Regions from separate parts of the Streptomyces sp. NPDC000151 genome, predicted to be linked through region 1. Evidence: riboswitches for the same ligand, from Rfam matches in the RefSeq annotation. Region 1 holds a riboswitch; each other region holds the start of a gene.
What was found. Region 1 has a riboswitch for cobalamin ahead of metE (5-methyltetrahydropteroyltriglutamate--homocysteine S-methyltransferase). Riboswitches for the same ligand answer to the same signal wherever they lie in the genome.
Positions count from the first base shown of each region.

Region 2: another riboswitch for cobalamin. It lies ahead of ABT381_RS12730 (ribonucleoside-diphosphate reductase subunit alpha); the one in region 1 lies ahead of metE (5-methyltetrahydropteroyltriglutamate--homocysteine S-methyltransferase).
Region 3: another riboswitch for cobalamin. It lies ahead of nicT (Nickel transporter NicT); the one in region 1 lies ahead of metE (5-methyltetrahydropteroyltriglutamate--homocysteine S-methyltransferase).
Region 4: another riboswitch for cobalamin. It lies ahead of ABT381_RS32930 (SCO2321 family membrane protein); the one in region 1 lies ahead of metE (5-methyltetrahydropteroyltriglutamate--homocysteine S-methyltransferase).

Region 1 covers NZ_JBEPFC010000013.1:81,331-84,941, reverse strand. Annotated here, with positions in the region: partial or broken gene ABT381_RS06890 (condensation domain-containing protein) at 1-1,166, opposite strand, end outside; cobalamin riboswitch at 1,345-1,562, shown strand; gene metE (5-methyltetrahydropteroyltriglutamate--homocysteine S-methyltransferase) at 1,719-3,611, shown strand, end outside.
Region 2 covers NZ_JBEPFC010000032.1:45,875-49,485, forward strand. Annotated here, with positions in the region: gene mctP (monocarboxylate uptake permease MctP) at 1-136, shown strand, start outside; gene ABT381_RS12725 (GNAT family N-acetyltransferase) at 243-758, shown strand; cobalamin riboswitch at 835-966, shown strand; gene ABT381_RS12730 (ribonucleoside-diphosphate reductase subunit alpha) at 1,120-3,549, shown strand; gene ABT381_RS12735 (ribonucleotide-diphosphate reductase subunit beta) at 3,549-3,611, shown strand, end outside.
Region 3 covers NZ_JBEPFC010000063.1:12,988-16,598, reverse strand. Annotated here, with positions in the region: gene ABT381_RS19020 (NAD(P)-dependent alcohol dehydrogenase) at 1-482, opposite strand, end outside; gene ABT381_RS19015 (helix-turn-helix domain-containing protein) at 621-1,517, shown strand; cobalamin riboswitch at 1,514-1,764, shown strand; gene nicT (Nickel transporter NicT) at 1,797-2,912, shown strand; gene ABT381_RS19005 (HhH-GPD-type base excision DNA repair protein) at 2,946-3,533, opposite strand; gene ABT381_RS19000 (PTS sugar transporter subunit IIAB) at 3,604-3,611, shown strand, end outside.
Region 4 covers NZ_JBEPFC010000200.1:7,026-10,636, reverse strand. Annotated here, with positions in the region: partial or broken gene ABT381_RS32940 (CbiQ family ECF transporter T component) at 1-41, opposite strand, end outside; gene ABT381_RS32935 (SCO2322 family protein) at 38-766, opposite strand; gene ABT381_RS32930 (SCO2321 family membrane protein) at 763-2,019, opposite strand; cobalamin riboswitch at 2,198-2,337, opposite strand; gene ABT381_RS32925 (Strvi_7410 family MBL fold metallo-hydrolase) at 2,420-3,457, opposite strand; gene ABT381_RS32920 (aldehyde dehydrogenase) at 3,587-3,611, shown strand, end outside.

The DNA.
Region 1 (3,611 bases):
GGGTTGAGCCGCTCCAGGTTGAGGTGCGGCGGGATCTTCCCGTGCTTCAGGGACAGCACGGTCTTGATCAGCCCCGCGATGCCGGCGGCGGCCTCGGTGTGCCCGATGTTGGTCTTGACCGAGCCCACGTAGCACGGGGCGCCGGGCGGGCGGCCCGCGGACAGGACGCGGCCGAGCGCCCGGGCCTCGATCGGATCGCCGACGGGCGTGGAAGTACCGTGTGCCTCGACGTACTGCAGGCTGCCGGGCGCGACGCCCGCCTCGGCGCACACCTTCCGTACGAGGTCCACCTGGGCGTCCTCGCGCGGCACGGTGATGCCGTTGGTCCGCCCGTCCTGGTTCACCCCGCTGCCGAGCACCACGGCGTGCACCGGGTCGCCGTCGCGCACCGCGTCGGCCAGCCGTTTCAGTGCCACGACGGCGACGCCCTCGGCACGTACGTAGCCGTCGGCCGCCGCGTCGAAGGCGCGCGACCGGCCGTCGACGGAGAGGAAGCCGCCCTTGGTCTCGGCGATGGTGTACTGCGGCGCGCTGTGCAGCAGTGTGCCGCCGGCCAGCGCGAGGTCGGTCTCGCCGCGCAGCAGGCTCTGCCGGGCGAGGTGCAGGGCGACGAGGGAGGAGCTGCAGGCGGTGTCGAGGGAGACGCTGGGGCCGCGGAAGTCGAAGGCGTGCGAGACGCGGTTCGACACCATCGTCATCATGGTGCCGGTCGCGGTGTGTGCCGCCAGGAAGTCCGGGTCGGCGAAGTGCAGGATCTTGTAGTCCAGCGTGAACGCGCCGATGAACACGCCGATGTCGCGGCCCGCCAGGCCGGCCGGGCGCTGGCCGCCGTCCTCCAGGGCCTCCCAGGAGACCTCCAGGAGCTTGCGCTGCTGCGGGTCGAGGTGGGCGGCCTCGCGCGGGCTGATGCCGAAGAACGCCGGGTCGAATTCGTCGAAGCCGTCGATGTACCCGCCGCGGCCGCCGACCAGCCGCCCGGGCTTGGCCCGGTCCCGGCTGCCCAGGGTGGTGACGTCGTACCGGTCGGCCGGGGTCGGGACGATGCAGTCCCGGCCCTCGGCCAGGTTCCGCCAGAACGCCCGGTGGTCGTTGGCGTGGCCGGGCAGGCGGCAGCCGATGCCGATGATGGCGATCCGGTCACGGGCGGAATCAGGCATTTGACTCATAAGCGCACGATAAGGGGCGCGTGCGGCACATCTCGGCACTCTGCCTGACGACACGTCAGGTCAGCTTGTCGGACAGTCGGCCCGATACCCCCGACCTGTTCCGCGCGGGGCTGCCCGACGACACTCGGCACGGCGTACGCACACAGCGGGGGATGGCACGTGGACGGCGACAGGGCATAACCTGATCGCTGCAGCTGGTTCGCCCTGTCCGCCAGGCAGGCGCGTCGTAAGAGGGAACCCGGTGGGAATCCGGGACTGCCCCGCAGCGGTGAGCGGGAACGACCGCCGTCATACGCACTGGATCCGACCGGGTCCGGGAAGCGACGGCCAGTAGGTGTCTACCTTCGGGTGGACGTGCTCGTGAGTCCGAAGACCTGCCCGTTGCCCGCACGCGGCCCCCGTCGTGTGCGGTCCTTCCGGTGACCTCGAGGGCGGGTCGGCGTACAGCAGGGACGCGGCACACGAGTGCGTGGCGTCCCGTCCGCTGTGCACTCCCTTCGCGCTCTCGCCCGTCGCCGGGCGCTCGGAGACACGCTCGCGAAGGAGAGCAACGTGACCAGCAAGAACACCGCCACGGCCGTACGGGCCACCGTGTACGGCTATCCCCGGCAGGGGCCGGACCGGGAACTGAAGAAGGCGGTCGAGGGGTACTGGAAGGGCCGCGTCACCGCCGACGCGCTCCGGGAGACCGCCGCGGGACTGCGCCGCTCCGTCTGGGGGCAGCTGGCCGAGGCGGGCCTGCACGAGGTACCGACCGGCGACTTCTCGTACTACGACCACGTGCTGGACACCAGCGTCATGGTCGGCGCGATCCCCCGCCGGCACCGCGCCGCCGTCGAAACGGACGCCCTGGACGGGTACTTCGCCATGGCCCGCGGCACGCAGGACGCGGCGCCGCTGGAGATGACCAAGTGGTTCGACACCAACTACCACTACCTGGTGCCGGAGCTGGGCCCCGACACCGTCTTCGCCGCCGACTCCCGCAAGCAGGTCGCGGAGCTGAGCGAGGCCCGCGCGCTCGGCCACACCGCACGCCCCGTCCTGGTCGGCCCGGTCACCTATCTCCTGCTCGCCAAGCCGGCCCCCGGCGTGGACCCCGGCTTCGAGCCGCTGACCCTGCTCGACCGGCTGCTGCCCGTCTACGCCGAGGTCCTCGCCGACCTGCGCGCCGCCGGTGCCGAGTGGGTCCAGCTGGACGAACCGGCGCTCGTGCAGGACCGCACCCCGGCCGAACTGAACGCCGCGGCCCGCGCCTACCGCGACCTCGGCGCCCTCACCGACCGCCCGCAGCTCCTGGTCGCGACCTACTTCGGACGTCTCGGCGAGGCCCTGCCGGTACTGGCCAAGGCCCCCGTCGAGGGGCTGGCGCTGGACTTCACCGAGGCCGCGGCCGGCAATCTGGACGACCTGGCGGCGGCCGGCGGCCTGCCCGGCAAGCGGCTGATCGCGGGCGTCGTCAACGGCCGCAACGTGTGGATCGACGACCACGGGAAGTCACTCGCCACCCTCGGCACCCTGCTGGGCCTCGCCGACCGGGTGGACGTGGCGGCCTCCTGCTCGCTGCTGCACGTCCCGCTGGACGCGGCCGCCGAGCGCGACATCGACCCGCAGATCGCCCGCTGGCTCGCCTTCGCCCGGCAGAAGACCGCCGAGCTGGTCACCCTGGCCCGCGGGCTGACGCACGGCACCGGCATCATCGCCGCCGAACTGGCCGCCAACCGCGCCGACCTCGCCTCCCGTACCGGCGCCGCGCTCACCCACGACCCCGCCGTGCGCGCCCGCGCCGCGGCCGTCACCGCCGCCGACTGCCGGCGCTCCCAGCCCTACCCCGAGCGGTCCGCGGCCCAGCGCGCCCACCTCGGCCTGCCGCCGCTGCCGACCACCACCATCGGCTCCTTCCCGCAGACGTCCGCGCTGCGCACCGCACGCGCCGATCTGCGCGCGGGCCGGATCGACGAGGACGCGTACGAGGAGCGGATCGCGGCGGAGATCCGCGAGGTCGTCGCGTACCAGGAGAAGGCCGGGCTCGACGTCCTGGTGCACGGCGAGCCGGAACGCAACGACATGGTGCAGCACTTCGCCGAGCGGCTGACCGGCTACCTCGCCACCCGGCACGGCTGGGTCCAGTCCTACGGCACCCGCTACGTCCGCCCGCCGGTGCTGGCCGGCGACGTCTCCCGCCCGGAGCCGATGACGGTGCGCTGGACCCGGTACGCGCAGTCGCTCACCGGGCGGCCGGTCAAGGGCATGCTCACCGGTCCCGTCACGATGCTCGCCTGGTCCTTCGTCCGCGACGACCAGCCGCTCGCCGACACCGCGCGCCAGGTCGCGCTGGCGCTGCGCGACGAGGTGGCCGACCTGGAGGCGGCGGGCACCTCGGTTGTCCAGGTGGACGAGCCGGCGCTGCGCGAGACGCTCCCGCTGCGCGCCGCCGACCACGCCGCC
Region 2 (3,611 bases), on a different contig from region 1:
CCTGACGGTCGTCCTGCGGGCCGTGAAGGCCCCTGCCGGCATCGACGAGACCTCGCCCGAGGACTACACGGCGGACGCCGGTGACAAGGGCGTCCAGGTGGACCTGCCGCCGGCCACGGCGGGCGCCGCCCACTAGGTCGTGACCGCAGAGTCCCGCCTGAGCTCATGACGGCCGACGGGCCGCCGGTGGAAACCGGCGGCCCGTTGTCGTACCCCCGGTGCACACTGAGCGCATGGATCCCATGGACATCGTGGTCAGGCGGATACGTACGGAGGAGCACGCGTGGCTGGGCGAGATCACGGCCCAGGCGTATCTCGGTGACGGGCTGCTCGACTTCGGGGAGGACGACGGCTATCTGCCCCTGCTGCGGGACGTGGCGCGGCGGGCCGCCGAGGCGGAGGTGCTGGTGGCCGTGGCGGACGGCGAGGTGCTGGGCGGGGTGACGTTCGTGCCGGCGGGCGGTCCGTGGGCGGACATCGCGCGGCCGGGCGAGGCGGAGTTCCGGATGCTGGCGGTCGCGAAGGAGGCACGCGGCAGAGGCGCGGGCGAGGCGCTGGTGCGCGCGTGTCTGGAACGTGCGCGGGAGACCGAGGGCTGCGCACGTCTCGTGCTGTCCTCCCAGCGCTCGATGCTCAGCGCGCACCGCATCTACCGTCGCCTGGGGTTCACGCGGACCCCGGACCGCGACTGGCATCCGATACCGGACGCCGGCCCGCTGCTGACGTTCGCCCGGGAGCTGACGCCTTCGCAGGGGTGACCATCCGTGCGTACGGCTGCACGGACAGCAGCGTCGCGACACAAGATATGGGAACGCTCGCGCGGGGCGACACAAGATGTATGCTCGTGCTCGCTGTCGCCGCAGGGGAATCCGGTGCGAATCCGGAACTGTCCCGCAACGGTGTGCTGAGTGGGCATTTGTGCCGCGCTCGCCGAGTCCGAGGACCTGCCGACGGTACGTCCGTATCCGTTCCGGTGCGGGCGTCGAGACGTCCGGGCTCCGTGGGATGGGCCGGTGGACGCTGCGTGGTGTGCCCGCGTGCCCGGCAGGGCTCCGGCGCGGCTGCCCGTACGCCTCCGACCGCCCTCCCCCGGCCCCAGCCGAGTGAGGAGAGCACAAGGTGACCATCGCGCCAGCGGAGTCAGCACAAGAGGCGCAGGCGGCACAGGAGAAGCGGGCGGCACAGGAGGCGCGGGCGACGACCGCGCGGCCCGACGACGGCCCCGGTACGGCCCTGCTGCGCACCCTGACCGACCTCACCGCCGACCTGCCGGCCACCGACCCGGGCAAGGTCGCCGCGGCCGCGCTGCGCGGCCGGCACGCCGGCTCGGACGCGGCGGAGCTGCGCGAGCTGGCGATGGAGGCCGCGGCCGGGCTGATCGGCGATGAGCCGCAGTACTCCAAGCTGGCCGCCCGGCTGCTGACCGCCGCGGTCGCCGAGGAGGCCGCGAGCCAGGGCGCGACGGGCTTCGCCGCCTCGGTCGCCACGGGGCACCGCGAGGGTCTGATCGCCGACGGCACGGCGGAGTTCGTCCGGACGCACGCCGCCACGCTGGACGCGCTGGTCGAGGCGGCCCTCCAGGACGGCGCCGACGACCGCTTCGGCTACTTCGGCCTGCGCACGGTCTACTCCCGCTACCTCCTCCGGCACCCGATCACCCGCAAGGTCATCGAGACCCCGCAGCACTTCCTGCTGCGCGTGGCCTGCGGCCTGGCCGAGGACCACTCGGACCGCGCCGTCCAGGACGTCGCCGCGCTGTACGCGCTGACCAGCACGCTCTCCTACCTGCCCTCCTCCCCCACGCTCTTCAACTCCGGCACCCGCCACCCGCAGATGTCCTCCTGCTATCTGCTGGACTCGCCGCTGGACGAGCTGGACTCGATCTACGACCGCTACCACCAGGTCGCGCGCCTCTCGAAGCACGCGGGCGGCATCGGCCTCTCGTACTCCCGGGTGCGCGCCCGCGGTTCGCTGATCCGCGGCACCAACGGGCACTCCAACGGCATCGTGCCGTTCCTGCGGACCCTCGACGCGAGTGTCGCCGCGGTGAACCAGGGCGGCCGCCGCAAGGGCGCCGCCTGCGTGTATCTGGAGACCTGGCACGCGGACATCGAGGAGTTCCTGGAGCTGCGCGACAACACCGGTGAGGAGGCGCGGCGTACGCACAACCTGAACATCGCGCACTGGATCCCGGACGAGTTCATGCGCCGGGTCGAGGCGGACCAGGACTGGTCGCTGTTCTCGCCGGCGGACGCGCCGGAGCTGGTGGACCTGTGGGGCGCGGAGTTCGACGCCGCGTACCGGCAGGCGGAGGCCGACGGAAAAGCGATCAAGGCCGTCCCCGCGCGGACGCTGTACGCCCGCATGATGCGGACCCTGGCGCAGACCGGCAATGGCTGGATGACCTTCAAGGACGCCGCCAACCGCACCGCGAACCAGACCGCCGAGCCGGGCCGGGTCGTGCACTCCTCGAACCTGTGCACGGAGATCCTGGAGGTCACGGACGACGGCGAGACGGCCGTCTGCAACCTCGGCTCCGTCAACCTCGCCGCGCACCTGGGCGCGGACGGCGAGCTGGACTGGGCCAAGCTGGACGCCACGGTCCGGACGGCCGTCACCTTCCTCGACCGCGTCGTGGACATCAACTTCTACCCGACCGAGCAGGCCGGCGCGTCCAACTCCCGCTGGCGACCGGTGGGACTGGGCCTGATGGGCCTCCAGGACGTGTTCTTCCGGCTGCGCTTGCCGTTCGACTCCCCCGAGGCGCGCGAGCTGTCCACCCGTATCTCCGAGCGGATCATGCTCGCCGCGTACGAGGCGTCCGCCGACCTCGCCGAGCGGCACGGCCCGCACCCGAACTGGGCGGCGACCCGCACCGCCCGCGGCGTGCTGCACCCCGACCACTACCCCAATGCCGAGCCCCGCTGGGCCGACCGCTGGGCCGCGCTGCGCACCCGTATCGCGGCGACCGGCATGCGAAACTCACTCCTTCTGGCGATCGCCCCCACCGCGACCATCGCCTCCATCGCGGGCGTGTACGAGTGCATCGAGCCGCAGGTCTCCAACCTTTTCAAGCGCGAGACGCTGAGCGGGGAGTTCCTGCAGGTCAACGCGTACCTGATCGAGGAGCTCAAGGCGCTGGGCCTGTGGGACGCGCGGACCCGTGACGCGCTGCGCGAGGCCAACGGCTCGGTCCAGGACCTGGAATGGGTGCCGGAGGACGTCCGCGCGCTGTACCGCACGGCCTGGGAGGTCCCGCAGCGCGCGCTGATCGACATGGCCGCCGACCGCACTCCCTACCTGGACCAGAGCCAGTCCCTGAACCTCTTCATGGCGGCGCCCACCATCGGCAAGCTCAGCTCGATGTACGCCTACGCGTGGAAGCGCGGCATCAAGACCACGTACTACCTGCGGTCCCGCCCGGCGACCCGGATCGCGCAGTCCGCGCGCGGCACGGCCGCCGCCGCCCCCGTACCCCAGCAGGCGACCGACCCCGAGGCGATCGCCTGCTCCCTGGAGAACCCCGAGTCCTGCGAGGCATGCCAGTAATGACCACCGCACCCGAGAGCGCCGCCGCCACCCACACCGTCGGCGCGACGCACAAGAACCTC
Region 3 (3,611 bases), on a different contig from region 1:
CACAGCAGCGGCGCGGCGGCGTCCAGGCCGATGCCCTCGGGGATGCGGAGGGCGAAGTCCTCGGAGACCACGACGTGGGTCGAGTAGCCGCCATAGGTCGGCTCGCCGTCCCGGCCGATGGCGTTGTACGTCTGTACGTTGCCCGTGCCGGTGCAGTGCTGCTCCAGACCGGCCTTGCAGTTGTCGCACTCCCGGCAGGAGTCGACCATGCAGCCGACGCCGACCCGGTCGCCGACCTGGTGGCGGGTGACCTCGGGGCCCACTGCGGAGACCACGCCGGCGATCTCGTGGCCCGGGACCATCGGGAAGATGGCCTGGCCCCAGTCCTCGTCCACCTGGTGGATGTCGGAGTGGCAGATCCCCGCGTACTTGATGTCGATCTCGATGTCGTGCGCGCCGAGCTCACGGCGCGGAATGGTGGTGCGCTCAAGCGGTGCCTTGGGCGCGGGTGCTGCATACGCGGTGACAGAGGTGTGTGTCATGCCATCAAGGCTGCGTCGGGACGAGAAGCGGAGCCAGAGCCCCCGTTTTCGTACGCACGCGGTTGGTACCACTGGTAGTGGCACCCTCACGCCCGCTCGGCCGGCCCGTACGGACGCGGCGGGCCGGATACTGGGCCTATGGACCAGCGCACCGAATTGAGCGAGTTTCTGCGCACCCGCCGCGCGCGTCTGCAGCCCGAGGACGTCGGACTGCCGCGGCCCAGCGGGCGGCGCCGGGTGCCGGGCCTGCGGCGGGAGGAGCTCGCGCAGCTGGCCGGGGTGAGCGTCGCGTATTACGTACGGCTCGAACAGGGCCACGGCCAGAACGTCTCCACGGCCGTACTGGACGCGATCGCCGGCGCCCTGCGGCTCAACGAGGCCGAGCGGGCCCACCTCAATCACCTGGTCAAGCCGAAGGCCAAGCGCTCGCGCGGCGCCGGGCGGCCGCAGCGGGTGCGGCCCGCGCTGCAGCAGCTGCTGGACGCGATGGAGGGGATTCCGGCGTATGTCGCGGGCCGCCGCCTGGACGTCATCGGCTGGAACCGCATGGCGTGCGCCCTGCTCGGCGACTACGCCGCGCTCCCGCCCGAGCAGCGGAACATCGCCTGGCAGGTCTTCCTGGACCCGGCAGCGCGCGAGCTCTACGTCGACTGGGAGAGCAAGGCCGCCGACATCGTCTCCTACCTCCGCCTGGACGCGGGCTGCCATCCCGACGACCCGCTGCTCGCCTCGCTGATCGGGGAGCTGTCGGTCAAGAGCGAGGAGTTCCGGCAGCTGTGGGCCACGCACGACGTGCAGGACAAGGGCTTCGGCGTGAAGCGGCTGCACCACCCGGTCGTCGGGCCGCTGACCCTGTCGTACGAGACGCTGCGGCTGCCCGCCGACCCGGACCAGCAGCTGATCGTCTACCACGCGGAGCCGGGCTCGGCCTCGGCGGAATCGCTGCGGCTGCTGGGCGACTGGGCGGCGGCGGACCCGGTTGCCGTAGAGCCGATGGCCGAGGACACCGCCCGGCGGCGGGACGGGGGAGGTTAGAGTGGCCGGGCCGTGGTGCTCGGGAAGACCGGTGAAGACCTACGGGTCCGATTCCGGAGCGGCCCTCGCCACTGTGATCGGGGAGCTACCGACCCATTCCCCGTGCGTGCACCGCGTACGTACGGGGGGCCACTGACCGCGGAGTGCGGACGGGAAGGCCGGGGCGGGCGCGTCCTCCTCCACGCTCTTGACGAGCGGGGAGGAGATCCTCGTAAGCCAGGAGACCGGCCACGGCATCTCACGAACTGATTCCACGAGGTGCTGGAGCGTGATGGCCGGATGACCGTGCCCACTCATACCCCCACGTCCGCCGATCTGTCGCAGTTCCGCTGGCAGCGGCGCGACACCGTCCGTACGGCCGGCCTGCTGGCGGTCATAGCCGCTTTGCACATCGTCGCGTTCGGTGTGCTGTTCCTGCTCGTCGTGCCCGGCCACTACACCGTCGGCACACAGGTGTTCGGCGTGGGCCTGGGCGTCACCGCGTACACCCTCGGCATGCGGCACGCGTTCGACGCGGACCACATCGCCGCGATCGACAACACCACCCGCAAGCTCATGGCCGACGGGAAGCGGCCGGTCTCGGTGGGCTTCTGGTTCGCGCTCGGCCACTCCAGCATGGTCGTGCTGATGGCCGCGCTGGTCTCGGGCGGCGCGGCGCTCGCGGGGACCCTGATGGACGAGGGCTCCCGTACGCACCAGGTGCTCGGCACGGTCGGCACCACCGTCTCCGGGGCCTTCCTCTACCTCATCGCCGCCCTCAACCTGATCGCGCTGGCCGGCATCTGGCGGGTCTTCCGCGCCATGCGGGCCGGGGAGTACGACGAGTCGGAGCTGGAGCGGCAGCTGGACTCGCGCGGCTTCATGAACCGGGTGCTCGGCCGGTTCACCAGGACCATCACGCGGCCGGGCCAGATGTACCCGATCGGGCTGCTCCTCGGCCTCGGCTTCGACACCGCGACCGAGGTGACGCTGATGGTGATGGCGGGCAGCGGCGCCGCGTCCGGGCTGCCCTGGTACGCGGTCCTGTGCCTGCCGCTGCTGTTCGCGGCCGGGATGAGCCTCTTCGACACCCTCGACGGCACGTTCATGAACTTCGCGTACCAGTGGGCGTTCTCCAACCCGGTGCGCAAGGTCTACTACAACCTCACGATCACCGGCCTGTCCATCGCCGTGGCCCTCTTCATCGGCACCATCGAGCTGGTGACCGTGCTGCACGACAAGCTCGGCCTGAAGGACGCGGTCACCGACCGGATCTCCGGCCTGGACCTGGACAACGTCGGCTACCTCATCGTCGGCCTCTTCGTCGTCGTCTGGGCGGCGGCGATCGCCTACTGGCGGCTGTCGGGCGTCGAACAGCGGTGGGCGGCGCGGGTGGCCGCCCCTTCGGAGGGCTGAGCGCGCACGCCCCGGGCGGCGGGCCGCGCGGCCCTACTTGCCGGCCGCCTTCTTCGCCGCCCGCTTCATCTGCTGCTTGTACGCCCGGACCTCGGCCAGCGACTCGGGGCCCGTGATGTCGGCGACCGAGCGGTGCGAGCCCTCCTCGCCGTACGGCCCCGCGGCCTCGCGCCAGCCCTCGGGGCGCACGCCGAACTGCTTGCCGAGGAGGGCCAGGAAGATCTGTGCCTTCTGCTTGCCGAAGCCGGGCAGGTCGTTGAGGCGTTTCAGCAGCTCGGCGCCGGTTTCGGCGTCCCGCCACACGGCCTCGGCGTCCCCGTCGTAGTGCGTGACGAGGTACTGGCACAGCTGCTGCACCCGCTTGGCCATCGACCGCGGATAGCGGTGCACGGCCGGCTTGCGGGCCAGCAGCTCCTCGAACGCCTCCGGGTCCTGCGCCGCGATGGCCTGCGCGTCCAGGTCGTCCCCGGCCATCCGCCGGGCGATGGTGTACGGACCGGTGAACGCCCACTCCATCGGCACCTGCTGGTCCAGCAGCATGCCCACCAGCGCGGCGAGCGGACTGCGGCCGAGCAGTTCGTCGGCTTCCTCCTGCTGGGCGACCCGCATCCTCACGTTCATGTTCCGATGATCCCTTCCGGCGCCGCACCGCGCATATCCAGGCAAGCGTTTTCGTGCGACGATCCCGTCCATGCCGAC
Region 4 (3,611 bases), on a different contig from region 1:
GCGGGGGCGCGCAGCCGGGCGGGGGCTCGGGTGCCGGTCATCCGCGCCGGCGCCGGGCCTGCCACACCGCGGCGGCGCCGAGGACGGCAACCGCGGCGATGCCGCCCATCAGGCCGGCGGAGGGCCCACCGGCACCGGTGTGCTCGCCGGAGCCGGACGCACCGGAGCCGGACGCGCCACCATCGGGCGCCGCGGACCCGGTGGACCCGGTGGACTCGCCGGAGCCCTTCGACGACCCGCCCGCCTGCTCGGCGCAGCCCTTTTCCGGATAACCGGCTATCGCGCACAGCAGCGCACTGGAGTCGTACCGCAGCGGCGCCGCGACCGCGGCCAGCGCGTCGCCCGCGCTCGCGTCCTCGGGGACCCGCGCGCACTCCGTACGGGCCGCGGGCGGGTTCTCGCCCTTCGGGGCGTCGGCCGCCGTGCCGAAGTCGAGGACGACGGCGACCCGCTTGCGGCCGTCCGCCGCCTTCGTGCCGCCGCAGACCGCGTCGAAGTCGGCGGCCGCGCGCGGCTTCGTGGCGCGCGCGGAGTCGGCGCTGACGGTGAAGCGGAAGCCGGCCACGCCGCCGTCTGCGGGGCGGGCCGTCGAGGGCCCCTCGGTGGCGTACGTCCAGCCACCGCCCCCGTGGGCCGCCGCGTCCGCCGTCCAGAAGGACCAGTAGCGGTACTCCTCGGCGTGCGCGGGCGCGGCGGCCAGGCCCGTGGCCGTGCCGGCCAGGGCCAGGGCGCCGATGCCGCGTGCGATACGGACGGCGCTGCTCACAGCTGGTTCTGCTTCCGGCGGCCGCTCACCAGGAAGCCGATGCCGGCGCCCGCCGCCAGGCCGACGACCACGACCCACCACACGGAGATGCCGCCCTCGTCCTGCTTCTGGTCCTTGCCGTCCTGCCGGGCCGAGGCGGCCGCCGGCTTCGGGCCGGTCGCGTTGAGCTTCGTCACCAGGTCCGTGCCGCCGAAGTCGTGCGGGTCGCCGCCGGTGGCGTGCGTGGCGAGGATCAGCTGCGCGTACGCGGCCGGGCCGCTCTGCTTCGCCCAGGCCGCCGAGTGCCCGCGCAGCCAGCCCAGCGACCGCTTCGCCTCGTCGGCACGCCCCGCGGCGGCCAGCGCGACGACGGCGTCGGCGGTGTTGCCGACGTCCGGCTGCGCCTCGGCGCCGGGCATCGCGGACATCAGGTGGTGGCCGTGCGCGTCCAGGACGGAGACGAGGTGGGCCGCGCCGTCGGCGGCGGCCGCGTGCGGGTCCTTCGCGGCGTCCTCGCAGGACGCCGGCTTCGCGGCGTCCGCACCCGGCTCGACGACGAAGCCCTTCCCCAGCGCCCCCAGTACCGCGGCGGCCGTCGCGTCCTCATTGGCGGCGAGCTTCCCGTCCTTGGCCTGGAAGGCGAACGCGCCGCGGTCCTTCTTCTTCGCGTCGCAGCCGAGCCGGAAGGCGAGCAGCCCGTCGTACGGCGACGTGCCGCCCTTCTTGGCCGTCACCGACTCGGGCTTCGTGCCCGTGGCGGCCAGCGCGCCGATCACCACCGAAGTGGAGTTGGCGTCGCTCGGGGCGCCGGCGGCCGAGCCCCAGCCGCCGTCGTCGTTCTGGGCGGACTTCAGCCAGGAGACGCCCTTGCGCACCGCGTCCGCATGCCCGCCGACCGCGGCCAGCGCCTGCACGGCGGCGGCCGTCTGGTTGGTGTCCCGCATCGTCTTCGCGTCGCAGCCCTGCTTCGGGTCGGCGCGGTACGCGGTGAACGCGCCGTCGGCGCACTGCTGCCCGGCGAGCCAGTCCACCGCCGAGTCCGCCGGGCGCACGCCCGCGGTGTCCTGCGCCAGCAGCGCCAGCGACTGCCGCCAGACGCCGTCGTACTTCGGGTCCGTGCTGCCGTACAGGCCCTTCGGGAGCTTGGGGGACGCGGCGGGCGCGGGGTCGGCGGCGAACGCGGCGGGGGCAGCGGCCGCGCACAGCACGGCGGCGGCCAGGGCCGCGGCGCAGCGGCGCGCCGGGGCGGCGAGGGAGCGGGCCGTGATGGCCATGGGGTCGGTGCCTCTCGGTCGGTTCGCGGGGTGCGCGAGGTGGGAGGTCACGCAGCCGTACTCCGCCGCACCACGTCGCGCGCGGCGCGCGGGCGCGGTGGCACCGGGCTCAGCTCCGTATACCTCGACGGTGCCGCGCGCCGGACGGCCGATGAAGGGCGGCCGTACGGTACGCGGGAGCCTTGGGCGTGCCCCGCCGGGCGTTCCGGCTCGCTCCGGCGCACGGATGCGCGCCAGGGCTCACGGCTGCGGGTCAGCGCCGGTTTTCCACCGGCTTCCCCCGGTCGGGCACGAATGAACTTGTCCGGACCACTTTAACCGGCGGGTAGCGGCCGGTCTCCGGCACGTGCAGAAGGGCTGCGTGGCCGCCCGGGCCCACCGCCTCCGGCAGCCGCGTGCCTCACACCGCCCGGTACGTCACCGGTTCCGAGCCCGGCACCGGCTCGGCCAGCCCCGCCTTCACCAGGCGCCGCAGGTGCGCCTCGGCCTCGGAGACGGCGATGGTGCGCGAGCCGTACGGGATCTCCTCCCACGGGCGGTTCCACGTCATGGTCTCGGCGAGCTGCCAGGGCGTGAGCGGGGCGGCGAGCAGGGCGCGCAGGCCGCCGAGCCGTTCCTCGTGGTGCGCGACGAGCTCCGCCGCCCGCTCGGCGGCGCCGGTGAAGGCGTGCTGGTGGGCCGGGAGGACCTCGGCGACGCCGAGCCGCGCGATCCGCTCCAGGGAGTCCAGATAGTCGCCGAGGGGATCGGTGACCGTCGCGTCGTCCGGGTCCTCGTACAGGCCGACGTGCGGCGTGATGCCCGGCAGCAGGTGGTCGCCGGAGAAGAGCCGGCCGTGCCCGGGGCGCGCCGCCGGGTGCGCCTCCTCCAGGTGGAGGCAGACGTGGCCCGGTGTGTGGCCCGGCGTCCAGACCGCGCGCAGCCGCCGCCCCGCGAGGTCCAGCAGCTCGCCGGGGACGATCTCGCGGTCCGGGAGCGCGGGACGCTGGTCCGGGAGCCCGCGCGTGCGCCCCTCGGCGCGGGCCGCGTAGAGCGGCGCGAGGTGGTCCTCGGGCGCGCCAGCCGAGGCCAGTTTCGCGATGACGTACGTCAGCCACGTGCCCGGCTCGGCCTCACGGGTGCGGCGGACGACCTCCGTGTCGGCCGCGTGCATCGCGATCCACGCGCCGGACGCCTCCCTGACCCGCGCCGACAGACCGTGGTGATCCGGGTGGTGGTGAGTGACCAGGACGCCGTGCAGATCGGCCACGTCGGTGCCGCAGGCGGTGAGCCCGGCGGCGAGGGCGTCCCAGGAGTCCGGGTCGTCCCAGCCGGTGTCGATCAGCACCGGGCCGCGGTCCGTCTCCAGTACATGGACGAGGGTGTGCCCGAGCGGGTTGTCCGGTATGGGCACGGCGATGCTCCACACCCCGCCCCGGTGGTCGATCACGTGCGGCATGTCCTGCCCCTCCCGGCCCGCACGCCGTCGCGTGCCTCACCGTTGCCCACTATAGCTAGAACTGGTATCAGTTCTGATGCAGCGTCAGATTTACGTCACGTATCGCGGTGACCGCGGGAGGCGGAGTCGATGGCCGATCTGATCGAGCACGGAC